Regions from separate parts of the Mycobacterium paraffinicum genome, predicted to be linked through region 1. Evidence: predicted binding sites of a transcription regulator. Region 1 holds the regulator's gene; the other holds the start of a gene.

What was found. The regulator HspR, encoded in region 1, represses chaperone genes until heat shock. The targets are predictions, from matches to a motif close to ANNTGAGTNNNNNNNACTCANNT.
Region 2: a site for HspR is predicted at 6,352-6,374, ahead of lon (endopeptidase La). Genes of this name have one in related genera too.

Annotation. Positions count from the first base shown of each region.
Region 1 is NZ_JACKUR010000032.1:171,301-179,135, reverse strand. Features, by position in the region: gene H7J89_RS22550 (xanthine dehydrogenase family protein molybdopterin-binding subunit) at 1-718, opposite strand, end outside; gene H7J89_RS22545 (nucleotidyltransferase family protein) at 787-1,347, shown strand; gene H7J89_RS22540 (amino acid permease) at 1,344-2,792, opposite strand; gene dnaK (molecular chaperone DnaK) at 3,165-5,024, shown strand; gene grpE (nucleotide exchange factor GrpE) at 5,021-5,653, shown strand; gene dnaJ (molecular chaperone DnaJ) at 5,707-6,885, shown strand; gene H7J89_RS22520 (heat shock protein transcriptional repressor HspR) at 6,885-7,268, shown strand; gene H7J89_RS22515 (hypothetical protein) at 7,274-7,835, opposite strand, start outside.
Region 2 is NZ_JACKUR010000031.1:24,298-32,132, reverse strand. Features, by position in the region: gene H7J89_RS21425 (NAD(P)/FAD-dependent oxidoreductase) at 1-945, opposite strand, end outside; gene H7J89_RS21420 (DUF72 domain-containing protein) at 995-1,720, opposite strand; gene H7J89_RS21415 (endonuclease) at 1,717-2,352, opposite strand; gene H7J89_RS21410 (TfoX/Sxy family protein) at 2,396-2,728, opposite strand; gene H7J89_RS21405 (nitroreductase family deazaflavin-dependent oxidoreductase) at 2,738-3,127, opposite strand; gene H7J89_RS21400 (hypothetical protein) at 3,203-3,691, opposite strand; gene lon (endopeptidase La) at 4,018-6,339, opposite strand; gene H7J89_RS21390 (phytanoyl-CoA dioxygenase family protein) at 6,555-7,589, shown strand; gene H7J89_RS21385 (alpha-hydroxy acid oxidase) at 7,657-7,835, opposite strand, start outside.

The DNA of each region.
Region 1 (7,835 bases):
CCAACAGGCGGGCGCAGAACGCCCGCAGTTCGTGTGGGGTCTGGGTGGACGCCCACATGGTGAGTTCTCCGGTGGCGGCCGTCCATTCGACGACCAGGCCGCGGGTCTCGATCGGCACCGGCGCGTAGATCTGCTGATAGATGTTCTCGCTGACGACGCACGGCGCGTTGGCGAACAGCTCTTCGTCCGGCGGGGCCCCACCCATCCCGCCGGCGACGTTGTTCGGGTAGGCGTCGTGCACCAGCACATCGGAGTCCTGGGCGCGGGTGAAGTCGCTGACCGCGGGCAGCGGCTCGTAGTCCACGTCGACGAGTTCCAGCGCGTCCTCGGCGAGGTAGCGGCTCTCGGCGACGATGAGCGCGACGGGGTCGCCGACGAACTTGGCCTCGCCCTCGGCCAGCGGTGGTCGCGGGGTGTCCGGCATGTCCTTGCCGGCGACGGCATGCCAGGCCTCTTTCACGTCCGGGTTGAGGTCGTCGGCGGTGAACACGGCGCGCACGCCGGGGAGCGCCAGCGCGGCCGAGGCGTCGATGCCGTTGATGCGCGCGCGGGCGAACGGGCTGCGCACGAAGCAGGCGTGCAGCATGCCCGGCCGCGAGATGTCGTCGACGAAGCTGCCGCGGCCGGTCAGCAGCCGGCCGTCCTCCACCCGCTGGACGCGGGTGCCGGCGTACCGGGGCGCCGGGGTGACGGCGTGCCCTTGTACGTCCTGACTCATGACGCTCCATCCGGCCGGTGCATAGCGATGTTATCGCTTTGGGAGAAGTGCAATGTCATCATAGGAGAGTGGGGTTACCGGAGTCGACCTCTCCACCACACAGCGTCGGTGTTGTGCTGGCCGCGGGTGCCGGGCGGCGCTATGGCAGGCCGAAGGTGCTGGTCGAGGGCTGGCTGCAGACCGCGGTCGACGCCCTGCGCGGCGGGGGCTGCGCCGACGTCGTCGTCGTGCTGGGCGCCGCGCAGGTCCCCGCCCCGGTCGGGGCGGTCGCGGTCCCCGTGCCGCGGTGGGAAGACGGGTTGAGCGCCTCGGTGCGCACCGGCCTGGAGCAGGCCGGCCGGATCGGCGCGGATTACGCCGTGCTGCACGTCGTCGACACCCCCGACGTCGGCGCCGCTGTGGTGGCGCGGGTGCTCGGCCGCGCGATCGCGTCCCCCAGTGGGCTGGCGCGCGCCGTGTTCGGTGATCGTCCGGGCCATCCGGTGGTGATCGCGCGCCGGCACTGGCCCGAGGTGCTATCGAGCGTCTCCGGCGATCGCGGCGCCGGGGCGTACCTGCGCACCCGGCACGACGTCGAGGTCGTCGACTGCGCGGACCTCGCCGGCGGTCAGGACGTCGACGAGCCTTAGGCCGCCGCGGATGGGTCGGCGGCCGGCAGCGCGGTGTCCTCGGCGGCGGCCCGCACGCGATTGCGGACCAGATACCAGCCGCCGATCAGCCCCGGGATCCCGACGGCCAATGCGCCGAGCAACCACGGGCCTTGGACCTTGTCCAACAACATCAGGACCAGGACGCCGGCCAGGAAGGCCAGCGTCAGGTAGCCGCTGTAGGGTGCCAGCGGCATCCGGAAGTGCGGCCGTTGCAACGTCCCGGCGCGGGACAGCCGGTAGAACCGCAGCTGGCTCGCCACGATCGTGCCCCAGGCCACCACCACGCCGACGGCGGCGATGTGGAGCACGATTTCGAACGCCTGGCTCGGTTTGACGGCGTTGAGCACGATGCCCAGGAGGCCGACAACGGCGGTGAGCAGGATCCCGCCGTAGGGCACGCCGTTCTTCGTCATGGGTGCGGTGAACTTCGGGCCGCTGCCGTTGATCGCCATCGACCGCAGGATGCGGCCGGTGGAGTACAGCCCGGCATTCAGGCTGGACAGCGCCGCGGTGAGAACGACGAGGTTCATCACGCTGCCCGCCCCGCCGAACCCGACCTTCGAGAAGAACGTGACGAACGGGCTCACGTGGTCCCGGTAGGCGGTGTGTGGCAGCAGCAGCGCCAGCAGGACCGTCGACCCGATATAGAAGATGGCGATGCGAAACACCACCGAGTTGATCGCGCGCGGCATGATCTTGTGCGGGTTCGCGGTCTCGCCGGCCGCGATGCCGACGAGTTCGACGGCGGCGTAGGCGAAGACCACCCCCGAGGTGACCAGCACCAGGGGCAGCAGGCCGGCCGGCAGGAGGCCGCCATGGCTGTCCCACAGCGCCACGCCGGGGTCGTGACCGTCGACCTTGAAGCGGCCGACCAGGAAGACGGCGCCAACGACCAGGAACGTCACCAGCGCGAGCACCTTGATCAGCGAGGCCCAGAATTCCAGCTCGCCGAACAGCCTGACCGAGATCAGGTTCATCGCCAGCACCATGACCAACGCGATCAACGCCAGCGTCCACTGCGGGACGGCCTGAAACGCCGTCCAATAGTGGCAGTAGTGCGCGATCGCGGTGGTGTCCACGATCCCGGTCATCGCCCAGTTGACGAAGTACAGCCAGCCCGCGGCGAAAGCGGTCTTCTCGCCGAAGAATTCCCGGGCATAGGACACGAAGGATCCGGAGGACGGGCGGTACAGCACCAGCTCGCCGAGGGCGCGCAGGATCAAGAACACGAAGATGCCGCAGATGCCGTACACCAGAAACAGCCCCGGCCCCGCCGACGCGAGCCTGCCGCCGGCGCCGAGGAAAAGACCCGTTCCGATGGCCCCGCCCAGGCCGATCATCTGTACCTGGCGGTTGGTGAGCCCCTTGTGATAGCCCGCGTCTTCGCGGGTGAGCCGCGCGGCGGCGCTGTCGAGCGGTGCCATCAAGCTCCTGCCGGGGGTGGCTCCAGGGAAGCTCAGGTTAACCCATCCGCGGGCCGGCGGGCTCGCCGAGCGGCTGCCGCTCCCTTCGAGGGCGACTGATCGGCTTCGGTGTGCGCCGGCGGCGCCGAGCGTGCGCTCATGGCGGGATTTGGCCACGATTTCCGCCCTGGGTGCACGGCCGGCGCCGTCGCGACGCACTTTTTCGGCGCCCCGGGAACAAGACGGCGGCGAGCGCCGTTAGCATGGTCGACAAGTTGAGCGAACCAGACTCAATGCTGGGTTGACACCACGGTGCCGTCCAGAGCAGTCTTGAGCGGGGTTCACTCAGCATAGTGGCACCAAGAAGGCTCTACTCAATCAGGAGGAATCACTATGGCTCGTGCGGTCGGTATCGACCTCGGGACCACCAACTCCGTCGTCGCAGTTCTCGAGGGCGGTGACCCCGTCGTCGTCGCCAACTCCGAGGGCTCACGGACGACCCCGTCCATCGTCGCGTTCGCGCGCAACGGCGAGGTGCTCGTCGGCCAGCCCGCCAAGAACCAGGCGGTGACGAACGTCGACCGCACCATCCGTTCGGTCAAGCGGCACATGGGCACCGACTGGTCCATCGAGATTGACGACAAGAAATACACCGCGCAGGAGATCAGCGCGCGGGTGCTGATGAAGTTGAAGCGCGACGCGGAGGCGTACCTCGGTGAGGACATCACCGACGCCGTCATCACCGTGCCGGCGTACTTCAACGACGCCCAGCGCCAGGCGACCAAGGAAGCCGGCCAGATCGCCGGCCTGAACGTGCTGCGCATCGTCAACGAGCCCACCGCGGCCGCGCTGGCCTACGGCCTGGACAAGGGCGAGAAGGAGCAGACCATCCTGGTCTTCGACCTCGGCGGTGGCACGTTCGACGTCTCGCTGCTCGAGATCGGCGAGGGCGTGGTCGAGGTCCGCGCCACCAGCGGTGACAACCACCTCGGTGGGGACGACTGGGACGACCGGGTGGTCGAGTGGCTGGTCGACAAGTTCAAGGGCACCAGCGGCATCGACCTGACCAAGGACAAGATGGCGATGCAGCGGCTGCGTGAGGCCGCCGAGAAGGCCAAGATCGAGCTCTCGAGTTCGCAGAGCACCTCGATCAACCTGCCTTACATCACCGTCGACGCGGACAAGAACCCGTTGTTCCTCGACGAGCAGCTGACCCGCGCCGAATTCCAGCGCATCACACAGGATCTGCTGGACCGCACCCGTCAGCCGTTCCAGTCGGTAATCAAGGACGCCGGCATCTCGGTGTCCGAGATCGACCACGTGGTGCTGGTGGGTGGTTCCACCCGCATGCCCGCGGTGTCCGAGCTGGTCAAGGAGATGACCGGTGGCAAGGAGCCCAACAAGGGCGTCAACCCCGACGAAGTTGTGGCGGTGGGAGCGGCCCTTCAGGCGGGTGTGTTGAAGGGCGAGGTGAAAGATGTTCTGCTGCTTGACGTTACGCCGCTGAGCCTGGGCATCGAGACCAAGGGTGGCGTGATGACCAAGCTCATCGAGCGCAACACCACCATCCCCACCAAGCGGTCGGAGACCTTCACCACGGCCGACGACAACCAGCCGTCGGTGCAGATCCAGGTCTACCAGGGCGAGCGCGAAATCGCTTCGCACAACAAGCTGCTCGGCTCCTTCGAGCTGACCGGCATCCCGCCGGCTCCGCGCGGAGTCCCGCAGATCGAGGTCACCTTCGACATCGACGCCAACGGCATCGTGCACGTCACGGCCAAGGACAAGGGCACCGGCAAGGAGAACACGATCAAGATCCAGGAGGGCTCCGGCCTGTCCAAGGAGGAGATCGACCGGATGATCAAGGACGCCGAGGCGCACGCCGAGGAGGACCGCCAGCGTCGCGAGGAGGCCGACGTTCGCAACCAGGCCGAATCGCTGGTCTACCAGACGGAGAAGTTCGTCAAGGACCAGCGCGAGGCCGAGGGCGGGTCGAAGGTTCCCGAGGAGACGCTGTCCAAGGTCGACGGCGCCATCGCCGAGGCCAAGACGGCCCTGGGGGGGACCGACATCGCCGCGATCAAGGCGGCGATGGAGAAACTGGGCCAGGAGTCCCAGGCGCTCGGACAGGCGATCTACGAGGCCACCCAGGCCGCGGGCGGCGCGGAGGCCGGTGCGCCCGGCGGACCGTCGGGCTCGGCTGACGACGTCGTGGACGCGGAGGTGGTCGACGACGACCGGGAGTCCAAGTGACGGACGGAAATCAGGAACCGGTGACGGTCACCGACAAACGGCGGATCGACCCCGAAACGGGTGAGGTGCGCCACGCCCCTCCCGGCCCACAGCCGGGAGGGGGCACGTCCCCCGGGGAGTTCGCGGGCGAAAGCCCCGAGGAGGCCGGCAAGGCCGCCGAACTGCTGGGCGACCTGCAACGGGTTCAGGCCGACTTCGCCAACTACCGCAAGCGTGCGCTGCGCGACCAGCAGGCCGCGGCGGACCGCGCCAAGGCCGCCGTCGTCAGCCAATTGCTGGGCGTGCTCGACGATCTCGAGCGGGCGCGTAAGCACGGCGACCTGGAGTCGGGCCCGCTGAAGTCGGTGGCCGACAAGCTGGACGGCGCCCTGACCGGACTCGGTCTGGTGGCGTTCGGCGAGGAAGGCGAGGACTTCGACCCGGTGTTGCACGAGGCCGTGCAGCACGAGGGCGACGGCGGCGACGGCTCCAGGCCGGTGATCGGCACGGTCATGCGGCAGGGGTACAAGCTGGGCGAGCAGGTCCTGCGGCACGCTCTGGTCGGTGTCGTTGACACCGTGCCGGACGAGGGCGCCCCGGCGTCGGAGGCGGCCGAATCGGACGATAACCCCGGCGCATCCGGTGAATAGACCACACAATCAGCACAACAACAGAACAGAAAGGTGGAAGGGGGTGACGCGACATGGCCCAGCGAGAATGGGTCGAAAAGGACTTCTATAAGGAGCTGGGCGTCTCCTCTGACGCCAGTCCCGAAGAGATCAAACGCGCTTACCGGAAGCTGGCGCGCGACCTGCATCCGGACGCCAACCCCGACAATCCCGCCGCCGGCGAGCGATTCAAGGCGGTGTCGGAGGCGCACAACGTGTTGTCGGATCCGGCGAAGCGCAAGGAGTACGACGAAACCCGCCGCCTGTTCGCGGGCGGCGGATTCGGCGGCCGCCGGTTCGACACCGGCGGTTTCGGCGGCTTCGGTGCTGGCGGTGACGGCGCCGAGTTCAACCTCAACGACCTGTTCGACGCCGCCGGCCGAAGCGGTGGCGCCAACATCGGTGACCTGTTCGGCGGCTTGTTCGGGCGCGGCGCCAGCGCCCGTCCCAGCCGGCCGCGCCGCGGCAACGATCTGGAGACCGAGACGCAGCTGGATTTCGTCGAGGCCGCCAAGGGCGTGGCGATGCCGCTGCGGCTGACCAGCCCGGCGCCATGCACGAATTGCCATGGCAGCGGCGCACGTCCGGGCACCAGCCCGAAGGTGTGCCCCACCTGCAACGGTTCCGGCGTGATCAACCGCAACCAGGGCGCGTTCGGCTTCTCCGAGCCCTGCACCGATTGCCGGGGCAGCGGCTCGATCATCGAGCACCCCTGCGACGAGTGCAAGGGCACCGGGGTCACCACCCGCACCCGCACCATCAACGTGCGCATCCCGCCCGGCGTCGAGGACGGGCAGCGCATCAGGCTGCCGGGGCAGGGCGAGGCCGGGCTGCGCGGGGCCCCGTCGGGCGACCTGTACGTGACCGTACATGTGCGGCCGGACAAGGTGTTTGGCCGCGACGGTGACGACCTCACCGTGACCGTCCCGGTGAGCTTCACCGAATTAGCCTTGGGCTCAACGATTTCGGTGCCCACGCTGGACGGCAAAGTGGGCGTCCGGGTGCCCAAGGGGACCTCCGACGGCCGCATCCTGCGGGTGCGCGGGCGCGGTGTCCCCAAGCGCAGCGGCGGTAACGGGGACCTGCTCGTCACCGTGAAGGTCGCCGTGCCGCCGAACGTGGAGGGCGCCGCGGCCGAGGCGCTGGAGGCGTACGCGGCCGCCGAGCGTGCCAGCGGGTTCGACCCACGGGCGGGATGGGCAGGTAATCGCTGATGGCCAAGAATTCACGAGACGAGTCTCGGACGTTTTTGATCTCGGTCGCCGCCGAGCTGGCCGGCATGCACGCCCAGACCCTGCGGACCTACGATCGCCTCGGCCTGGTCAGCCCGCAACGCACTTCCGGTGGGGGACGGCGTTATTCGGAGCACGACGTCAACCTCCTGCGCGAGGTGCAGCGGCTGTCCCAGGACGAGGGGGTCAACCTCGCCGGCATCAAGCGCATCATCGAACTGACCAATCACGTCGAGGCGCTGCAGGCGCGCGTGCAGGAACTCACCGAGGAGCTGGCACAGCTGCGCGCCGGCCAGCGCCGCGATCTGGCGGTGGTGCCCAAGAGCACCGCCGTGGTGGTGTGGCAGCCGCGCCGAGGGCGTTAGCCCCTTCAGGCTTCGGGCAGCTTGTCGAGGGTCTTCCGCGCCTCCTTGCGGAAGATCTCGTGCTCGTCGTCGAGGTATTCGGCGACGGCGTCGCGCACGCCCGTGGCGCGCTGCCGCACCAACGCCCGCATGGCCGGAATCCGGGAGGCCGGATAGGGAAGCTGGCTCACGGCAAGCTCTTTGGCTTCGTCGGTCTTGATTTGCCCGATCCACTCCACCAGCAGCGATTTGGTGGGGAAGTCCCGCCCGGCGCGGATTAGGGCGGCGATGCGCGGGAAGTCGGAGCGCTCACAAATTTTTGCGAGAGCGAACCCGGCGGCTTCTAGTTCCAGGTTGCTTAGCGGCGGTTCGATCTCGAACTGGTGAAACAAAGCATCGATAGCGGCGCGGTTGCCCTTCGCGTGCTTGGTGATCAGATTGCGCAATAGGCCGGCGCGCCAGGCCCGACGATCCTCTTCAGGAGGAACACGCTCATCGAGGTGCTGCAGCCAATCGACGATGATCGGCACCGCCTGCGGATAGTCGTTGGGCGAGTTGACCAATTCCCAAACAGTGTCTTCCGGTATC
Region 2 (7,835 bases), on a different contig from region 1:
GTTGCCGAGCATCCCGGCCGCCGCAATCGCGGGTTGCTTGAGCGCATTGGCCCAGTGCTCCGTGCGAATCCGGCAGCCGAACAGGGGGTGCTCTGCGGCGGCGATGTCGCCGACCGCGTAGATGTCCGGATCGCTGGTGCGCAGTGACGCATCGACCAGCACGCCGCCGTCACCCATGGCGAGCCCGGCTTGTTCGGCGAGTTCGACGTTCGGCTGAGCACCCACGGCCACCAACACGGCATCAGCCGGCACCGCCGACCCATCGCGCATCTTCAGTCCGGTGGCTTTGCCGCCGGTTGTCGTGATGTCCTCCACCTGCGCCTCGAGCCGTAGGTCCACCCCGTGATCGCGGTGGAGGCGGGCGAACACTTCACCCACCGTTTCGCCGAGGGCGGCCACCAGCGGTTGCTTGGCCGTCTCGACGACGGTCACGTCGACGCCACGCTGGCGGGCGGCGGCGGCCACCTCCAGGCCGATCCACCCGGCTCCCACCACGGCCAGCGAAGATCCTTCGGTGAGAACCGAATCCAGCGACACAGCATCGTCGTAGGTGCGCAGATAGTAAACGGCGTCGGCGTCGGACCCGGGTATCGAGGGCCGCCGGGAGGCCGATCCCATCGCCAGCAGCAGCTTGTCGTACCGCATCGTGGTGCCGTCGGGAAGCGCGACGGTATGTTCGCCCGCGTTCACGGCCGACACCCGCGAACCGAGCCTCAGGTCGACACCGTGGTCGCGGTACCAGTCGGAGTTCTGCACGGTGAAATCGGTCAGCGACTTCTTCCCAGCCAGATACTCCTTGGAAAGTGGAGGTCGCTCGTAGGGGAGATGGGTCTCTTCAGCAAATAGGCTGAGTTGCCCGTCAAACCCACTGTCGCGCAATGCTTCTACCGCTTTTGCTCCGGCAAGTCCGCCGCCGATGATGACGAATGTGATAGAGCTGGCCATGATTGTCACTCCGTCCTGCAGTCGACATTTCCAGCCTACTCGCGCCGGCTCACCGCAAAAGTTCTTGCAACGTCAGCGCATTGCGCACCGCGTGGCCGCCCAGGTCGTTGTTGAAATACATCCACACGTCCTTGCCGGCGGCGTGCCACGCGGCGATCCGGTCCGCCCACCGCCGCAGCTCGTCGTCCGAGTAACAGCCCGCATAGATCGCGTCCTGATCCGGCCCGTGCATCCGGACGTACACCAGATCGGTGGTCGCCCGCGGCACGCACGCCAGCCCGGCGCCGCTCATGACCACGTAGGCGGCGCGGCGACGGGCCAGCAAGTCGTAGACGGCCTCGTCGTTCCACGACGGATGGCGCAGCTCGACGGCCACCCGGATCGACGCCGGCACGCTACCCAGGAAGGCATCCAGGCGCGCATCGTCGCGCTGCAGCTCGGGATGCAGTTGAACCAGCAACACCCCGGCGCGATCACCCAGCAGTTCCCAACAGCGCTCGAAGCGCTCGATCCACGGCCCGGCGGACGCCAGACGGCGGTAGTGGGTCAATCCTCGATGCGCCTTGACCGACATCCTGAAGCCGTCCGGCAACTGTTGACGCCATCCGGCGAACGTCGAATCCTTCGGCCAGCGGTAGAAACTCGCGTTCAATTCGACGGTGTCGAACACCTCGATGTAGCGGGCCAGTCGGCGCGCGGTGGGTAGGCCAGGTGGGTACAGCACGTCGGCCCAGTGGTTGTAGGACCACCCGGAGGTACCGATCCGCACGGTCAACCGCTCACCCGCCGGCGCAGGTCGTCATCCAGCGACGTCCTGATGAGTGCGGCGGCCAGCCGCGCGTTGCCTTGCGGCGCAAGGGCTCCCAGCTTTGCGGGCTGGGTAGGCAACCCCAGCTGCTTGGCCGCGTCGGTGGCGCGGTCGTCGAAATACGGCCGTACCCAGGTCCACACGTCCTGCACCTCGCGCAGGTAAATGTCGGCCCCGGTATCCCCGATTCCCTTGAACCCCTTGAGTAACCGCTTGGCCGCGGCGACGTCGCGTCCACTTCGGTCCGCGAGTTCCCGCAGATCGCCGGAGTACTCGTCGCGCACGTGTTCGGCCATGCCGGTAAGCCGGGTGGCCGAGCTTTCGTCGTAGCGGACGTAGTGGGCGCGGCCGAAGGCGTCGATCATGGTCTGCCGATCCGAGGCCAGCACCGCCTTGGGCGTGCGCAGGCCCGCCGTGAACAGTTCGCGCCCGGCGCCCATGGCGATGGCGGCATCGATCGGCTTGCTGGCCAGCATGCAGATGACCAGCAGCTGAAACAGCGGCATCGGCTTGTCGGCGAGCTTGATTCGCGCCTCGGCCGCGTAGGTGGTCCCGGCAACGTCGAGCAGCCGCCGCACCAGTTGCTGGCGTTCGGACATACCCGATCACGTACCCGCGCCGAGTGCTAGCAAACCGCGCCGGTCACTTGGCCGGCAGGCTGCGCGCGTAACCGACGCCGCGGGCCACCCAGCCCTCGAGCTGTCGTTTGGTCCGCACCCCGGCGGGCTCCACCCGTACCCAGCCGCGAACGTCGCGGCCCGCCATCACCATCGGGCTGACGTGAGCGCGTCGCAGCACCTTGTCGAGCTCGTCCGCCGGCACCCGGACCAGCAGGCCGCCCTGGCCGCTGACGGCCACGGACATATTGCCGTTCACCAGGAACGCGAGACCGCCGAACATGCGCTTCTCCTCGACGCCGCGCTCGGAGGCGACGAGTTCGCGGACCTCGTCGGCCAGGTTCTCGTCGTAGGCCATCGCGGCGCGTCAGTCCAGATCCACCCGAATGGTCAGCAGGTCGCTACCCATCAGCCGCACCACCGCGCTGTTGAGCCGCGGGAGGTCGCCGAGCCGCCGCAGTGGATCGTCGTCGGGCATCAGGTGAGCGGTGCCGCTGCGCCACCGACCGCCGATGCGCACCCGCACGGCCGGATTCGCCTTGATGTTGTGGACGTAGTCGGAGTGCTCGCCGTGTTCGGAGACCATCCAGAATTGGTTGTCGACCAGGCGTCCGCCCACGGCGGTGCGTCGCGGCTTGCCGCTCTTGCGGCCGGTGGTTTCCAGGATGATCCCCGGCATCTGCCGGCCCACCGGGTTGACGAGCAGCCGCTGCACGCGGTGGACGACTTGGCGTTTGAGAGTCATGGTTTCATTCAACGCCGAGCGTCGCGCCATGTCACCGTGCAGCGAAAACAGCCGCCCCCGAAGGGGCGGCTGCCTCGTAATGCCGGTTTAGGTCCCGGGGTTGACCCCGCCGCTGACCTGGCCTGAACCAGATGTCCCGCCTGCGGGCGTGAACACCTGGAAACCAGCGGACGTGTTGACGCCCCACTGACCCAGCTGCGGGTTGAACACGACGGGAAGTTGGGTCCCGTCGGGGTCACCCACGGGCGGAACCCAGGTGGCCGGGAGCCCGTAGCGGATCGGGTCGTTGTAGTGCCCCGGCGGCGGGAACCCGTTCTGTCCCGGAGGAAGTGGGCTGCCCGGCGCGTTGCAGTTGACGCCCGGCGCACCGGGGTTACAGATGGGCTGTCCCGGTACAAATTGGCCCGGCGCCGGAACATCCCGGTCGCCCCCCGGCACGTTCGGGCCCGGCACGTTCGGACTCGGCACATTCGGGCCATCCGGACCGGCTTGTGCGATACCGGCGCCGATGCCGAAACCCGCGGACGTGATGGTGCCGGCCATGAGCGCGCCGGCTGCGATCTTGTTCAGATTCATAAGTGAACCCCCTTGTCGAACGATTGGCCGCCTGAAGAGCAGCTGATCCAATTGACTTGGTGATTCGCTCACCCCACCGCCCTGACGGGCAGTCGAACCTCCAACACCCCAGATACCCGAGGCGTGGACGACGAAAACCTCTTCGCCCTATTCGCCGGCGTCCGGGCAGGTCAGCCGCTGATTCTCTCCGGGTCGACTTCGGCCCGCGTGCCGGCGGGAAGGGTGCCGATGCGGAGAAATCTGCGCAAGATCACGGCTATCCACGGACCTTAACGCGCGCGGCCGGGATGCCAGCGAGTTTGCTGCGCATCCCGGCCAAGCTCGTGTCAAGCAGCGACCGTAACGGTCTCGGCCGCCGGCTCGAGCGCCTGCGCGACGATGTCGGCGACGTCGGTCATCGGTTTGACCGTCAGCGCGTCGAGCACCTCGGCGGGCACGTCATCCAAGTCGGGCTCGTTGCGCGCCGGAATGAAAACCGTTGCCAGGCCGGCCCGTTGGGCCGCGAGCAGCTTCTGCTTCACGCCGCCGATCGGCAACACCCGCCCGTTAAGCGTGACCTCGCCGGTCATGCCGACATCGGATCGCACCTGACGTCCGGTGGCCATCGAGACCAGCGCGGTCACCATGGTGACACCCGCCGACGGCCCGTCCTTGGGCACCGCTCCCGCGGGGACGTGCACGTGGATGCGCCGGTCGAGGGCCTTGGGATCGACGCCCAACTCGGCGGCGTGGGAGCGCACATAGGACAGTGCGATCTGCGCGGACTCCTTCATCACGTCACCCAGTTGACCGGTGAGCTGCAAGCCCGCCTCACCGTCCGTCGCGCCCGCCTCGATGTAGAGCACATCTCCGCCCAGGCCGGTGACGGCCAGGCCGGTGGCCACGCCGGGCACCGCCGTGCGTTCGGCCGATTCCGGAGTGAACCGCGGACGGCCGAGGTAGTCGACCAGATCCGCCTCGTCGATGGTGATCGGCTCGGCGGCCTCGGCCAGCTTGGTCGTCACCTTGCGCAGCGCCTTCGCCAGCAGCCGCTCGAACTGCCGCACGCCGGGCTCCCGGGTGTAGTCGGCGGCGATCTTGCGCAGAGCGGCGTCGGTCAGCGTGACCTCGTCCTCGGTCAGCGCCGCCCGGTCCCGCTGCCGGGGCAGCAGGTAGTCCCGCGCGATGGCGACCTTGTCGTCCTCGGTGTAGCCGTCGATCTGCACCAGCTCCATGCGGTCCAGCAGGGCGGACGGGATGTTCTCGATGACGTTGGCGGTGGCCAGGAACACCACGTCGGACAGGTCCAGGTCCAGGTCCAGGTAGTGGTCGCGGAACGTGTGGTTTTGCGCCGGGTCGAGCACCTCGAGCAGCGCCGCACTCGGGTCGCCCCGGTAGTCGGAACCGACTTTGTCGATCTCGTCCAGCAGCACGACCGGGTTCATCGACCCCGCCTCGCCGATGGCCCGCACGATCCGCCCCGGCAGCGCGCCCACATAGGTCCGCCGGTGCCCGCGGATCTCGGCCTCGTCGCGCACACCGCCCAGGGCGACGCGCACGAACTTGCGGCCCAGCGCCCGGGCGACGCTCTCGCCCAGCGACGTCTTGCCGACGCCGGGGGGACCGGCCAGCACCATCACCGCACCCGAGCCGCGGCCTCCGACGACCTGCAGACCACGCTGAGCGCGGCGGGCCCGCACGGCCAGGTATTCGACGATGCGGTCCTTGACGTCGTCCAACCCGTGGTGGTCGGCGTCCAACACCCCCCGCGCGGCCTTCAGGTCGGTCGAGTCGTCGGTCCTGACGTTCCAGGGCAGGTCGAGCACCGTGTCCAGCCAGGTGCGGATCCAGCCGCTTTCCGGGCTCTGGTCGCTGGACCGTTCCAGCTTGCCGACCTCGCGCAGCGCGGCCTCGCGCACCTTCTCGGGCAACTCGGCCGCTTCGACGCGGGCCCGGTAGTCATCCGACCCGTCGGGCTCACCCTCACCCAACTCCTTGCGGATGGCGGCCAGCTGTTGGCGCAGCAGGAACTCCTTCTGCGTCTTCTCCATGCCCTCACGCACGTCCTCGGCGATCTTGTCGTTGACCTCGACCTCGGCGAGGTGGTCGCTGGTCCAGTCGATCAGCACCCGCAGCCGCTCGGCGACATCCTCGGTCTCGACCAGTTGCCGCTTCTGCTCGCTGGACAGGTAGGACGCGTAGCCGGAGGTGTCGGCCAACGCCGACGGATCGGACAGCCTGTTGACGTAGTCGACGATCTCCCAGGCCTCGCGCCGTTGCAGCATCGCCAGCAGCAGCTTCTTGTACTCGGCGGTCAGCGCCTTGATCTCGTCGGTCGCCTCGACCTCGGGGACCTCGGTCACCTCGACCCACAGCGCCGCGCCCGGCCCGGACGCCCCCGCCCCGATCTGCGCCCGGCGCTCACCGCGCACGACGGCCGCGGTGCCGCCGCCTGCGATGCGTCCGACCTGCAAGATCTTGGCGATCACACCGTGCGACGGGTACCGGTCATCCAGCCGGGGCGCGATCAGCAGCTGCCCGGATTCACTCGCCTGAGCAGCGTCGATTGCCGCCCGCGCGGCCTCGTCGAGCGCGATCGGAACGACCATTCCGGGCAACACGATGGTGTCGGTGACAAACAGCACCGGCACCGAGTTGGCTTCAGCCATCAATCCTCCAAAAACTGAGTCTGATGCGCTCAACCCAGGCGGGTGCCGGTTTGTTCCCCTACGAAGGGCCGCGGCGGGTAAGTGGTGGCTATCACGTTGGCGGTCTTGGATAATCGGCCCGTGCCGCTGACGCACCCGCCCCGACCGCTCTCGACCCGGATGTCCTGGAATCCGCGGCCAGAGACCTCGCTTCCGTCGGCGCCATCACCTTCCTCGTGGACGACGATGCCGTCACCTATGCCGTCGATGGCCCGACGATCCGCGTCGGCGAGGGGCAGCGCACCGGAGACGCCGTGGTGCGGCTGTCCCGACGGGCGTGGGACGACATGGTTGGCCAGATCCGCACGGTCATCAACCTCCTGCTCAGCGACGAGCTGTCCTTCGAGCGGGGCGGCTTCGACCAGCTGGCCGACTGGGACCCGGCCCTGCGGTACCTGCACGCCGGCGTCCCGCCCTACGATCCGGCCCGCGCCGACCTGAAGGGGCGCGACCCGCTCGCCACGTTCACGCTCGACGCCGACGACACCGAGTTGTCTGCACAGCTGCACACCATGGGCTACCTGCACGTCAGGGGCGTGTTCGACGCCGACGAGATGCGGGCCGCCAACTGCGAGGTCGACCGCCTCGCGGCCCAGGCCCGGCCGGGGGATGACCGTTCGTGGTGGGTCACCGACGAGCACGGCGGCAGCGTGCTGTGCCGGTTGGTATACGCAACGATGCGTTCACCCGTCCTCGCCCTCTTGGAGAACGATCCCAGGGTGTCCAGGCTGGGCACCCTCATCAACCCCGCGCTTCGCCCCGCACCCGACCGGATGGAAGGCAGCGCGGTGTTGCTCAAAGTGCCAGGCAACACCAGCGGGTTGTCCAACATCCCCTGGCATCAGGACTGCGGCATGGGTGGGCACGCTCTCATGTGCCCCGCGGTCAGCATCGGCATTCAGCTGACCGGCTCGGACGCCTCCACCGGCAACCTTCAGGTGGTGCCGGGCAGCCACGGTCAGGCGATTCACTACCGCTGGGAACATCGGTTCCAATGGGTCCCGGTGGTCAGCATCGACACCGCCCCCGGCGACGTGACCGTCCACGTCCAGGACCTGATGCACGCCTCACCCCGGCCGACCGGTGCCGGCGGCCGGCGCACGATGTACGTCACCCACTACCCGCCGCAACTCTTCGAACACGTCGGGCCCGGCGAGGCCTTCAACGACCTGGTTCGCAACCGCACCGAACGGGTCGCCCGCCTGCAGTAGCGCCGTCGAGATTGCCGCCACGGTCGTGCTCCCGGGTCAATTCACAGCCATGCCGGCGATCTCGGCGCTACTGAATGGGCCCGAGCCGCCGAAGTTGGGTCACGTGCTTGGGCGAAAGCTCCTCGAGACAGGTGACACCCAGCAGCCGCATGGTGCGGATCACGCCCTCGGAAAGAATTTCGATCGCGCGGGCGACGCCGGGTTCGCCGCCGGCCATCAGCCCGTACAGGTAGGCCCGTCCGACGA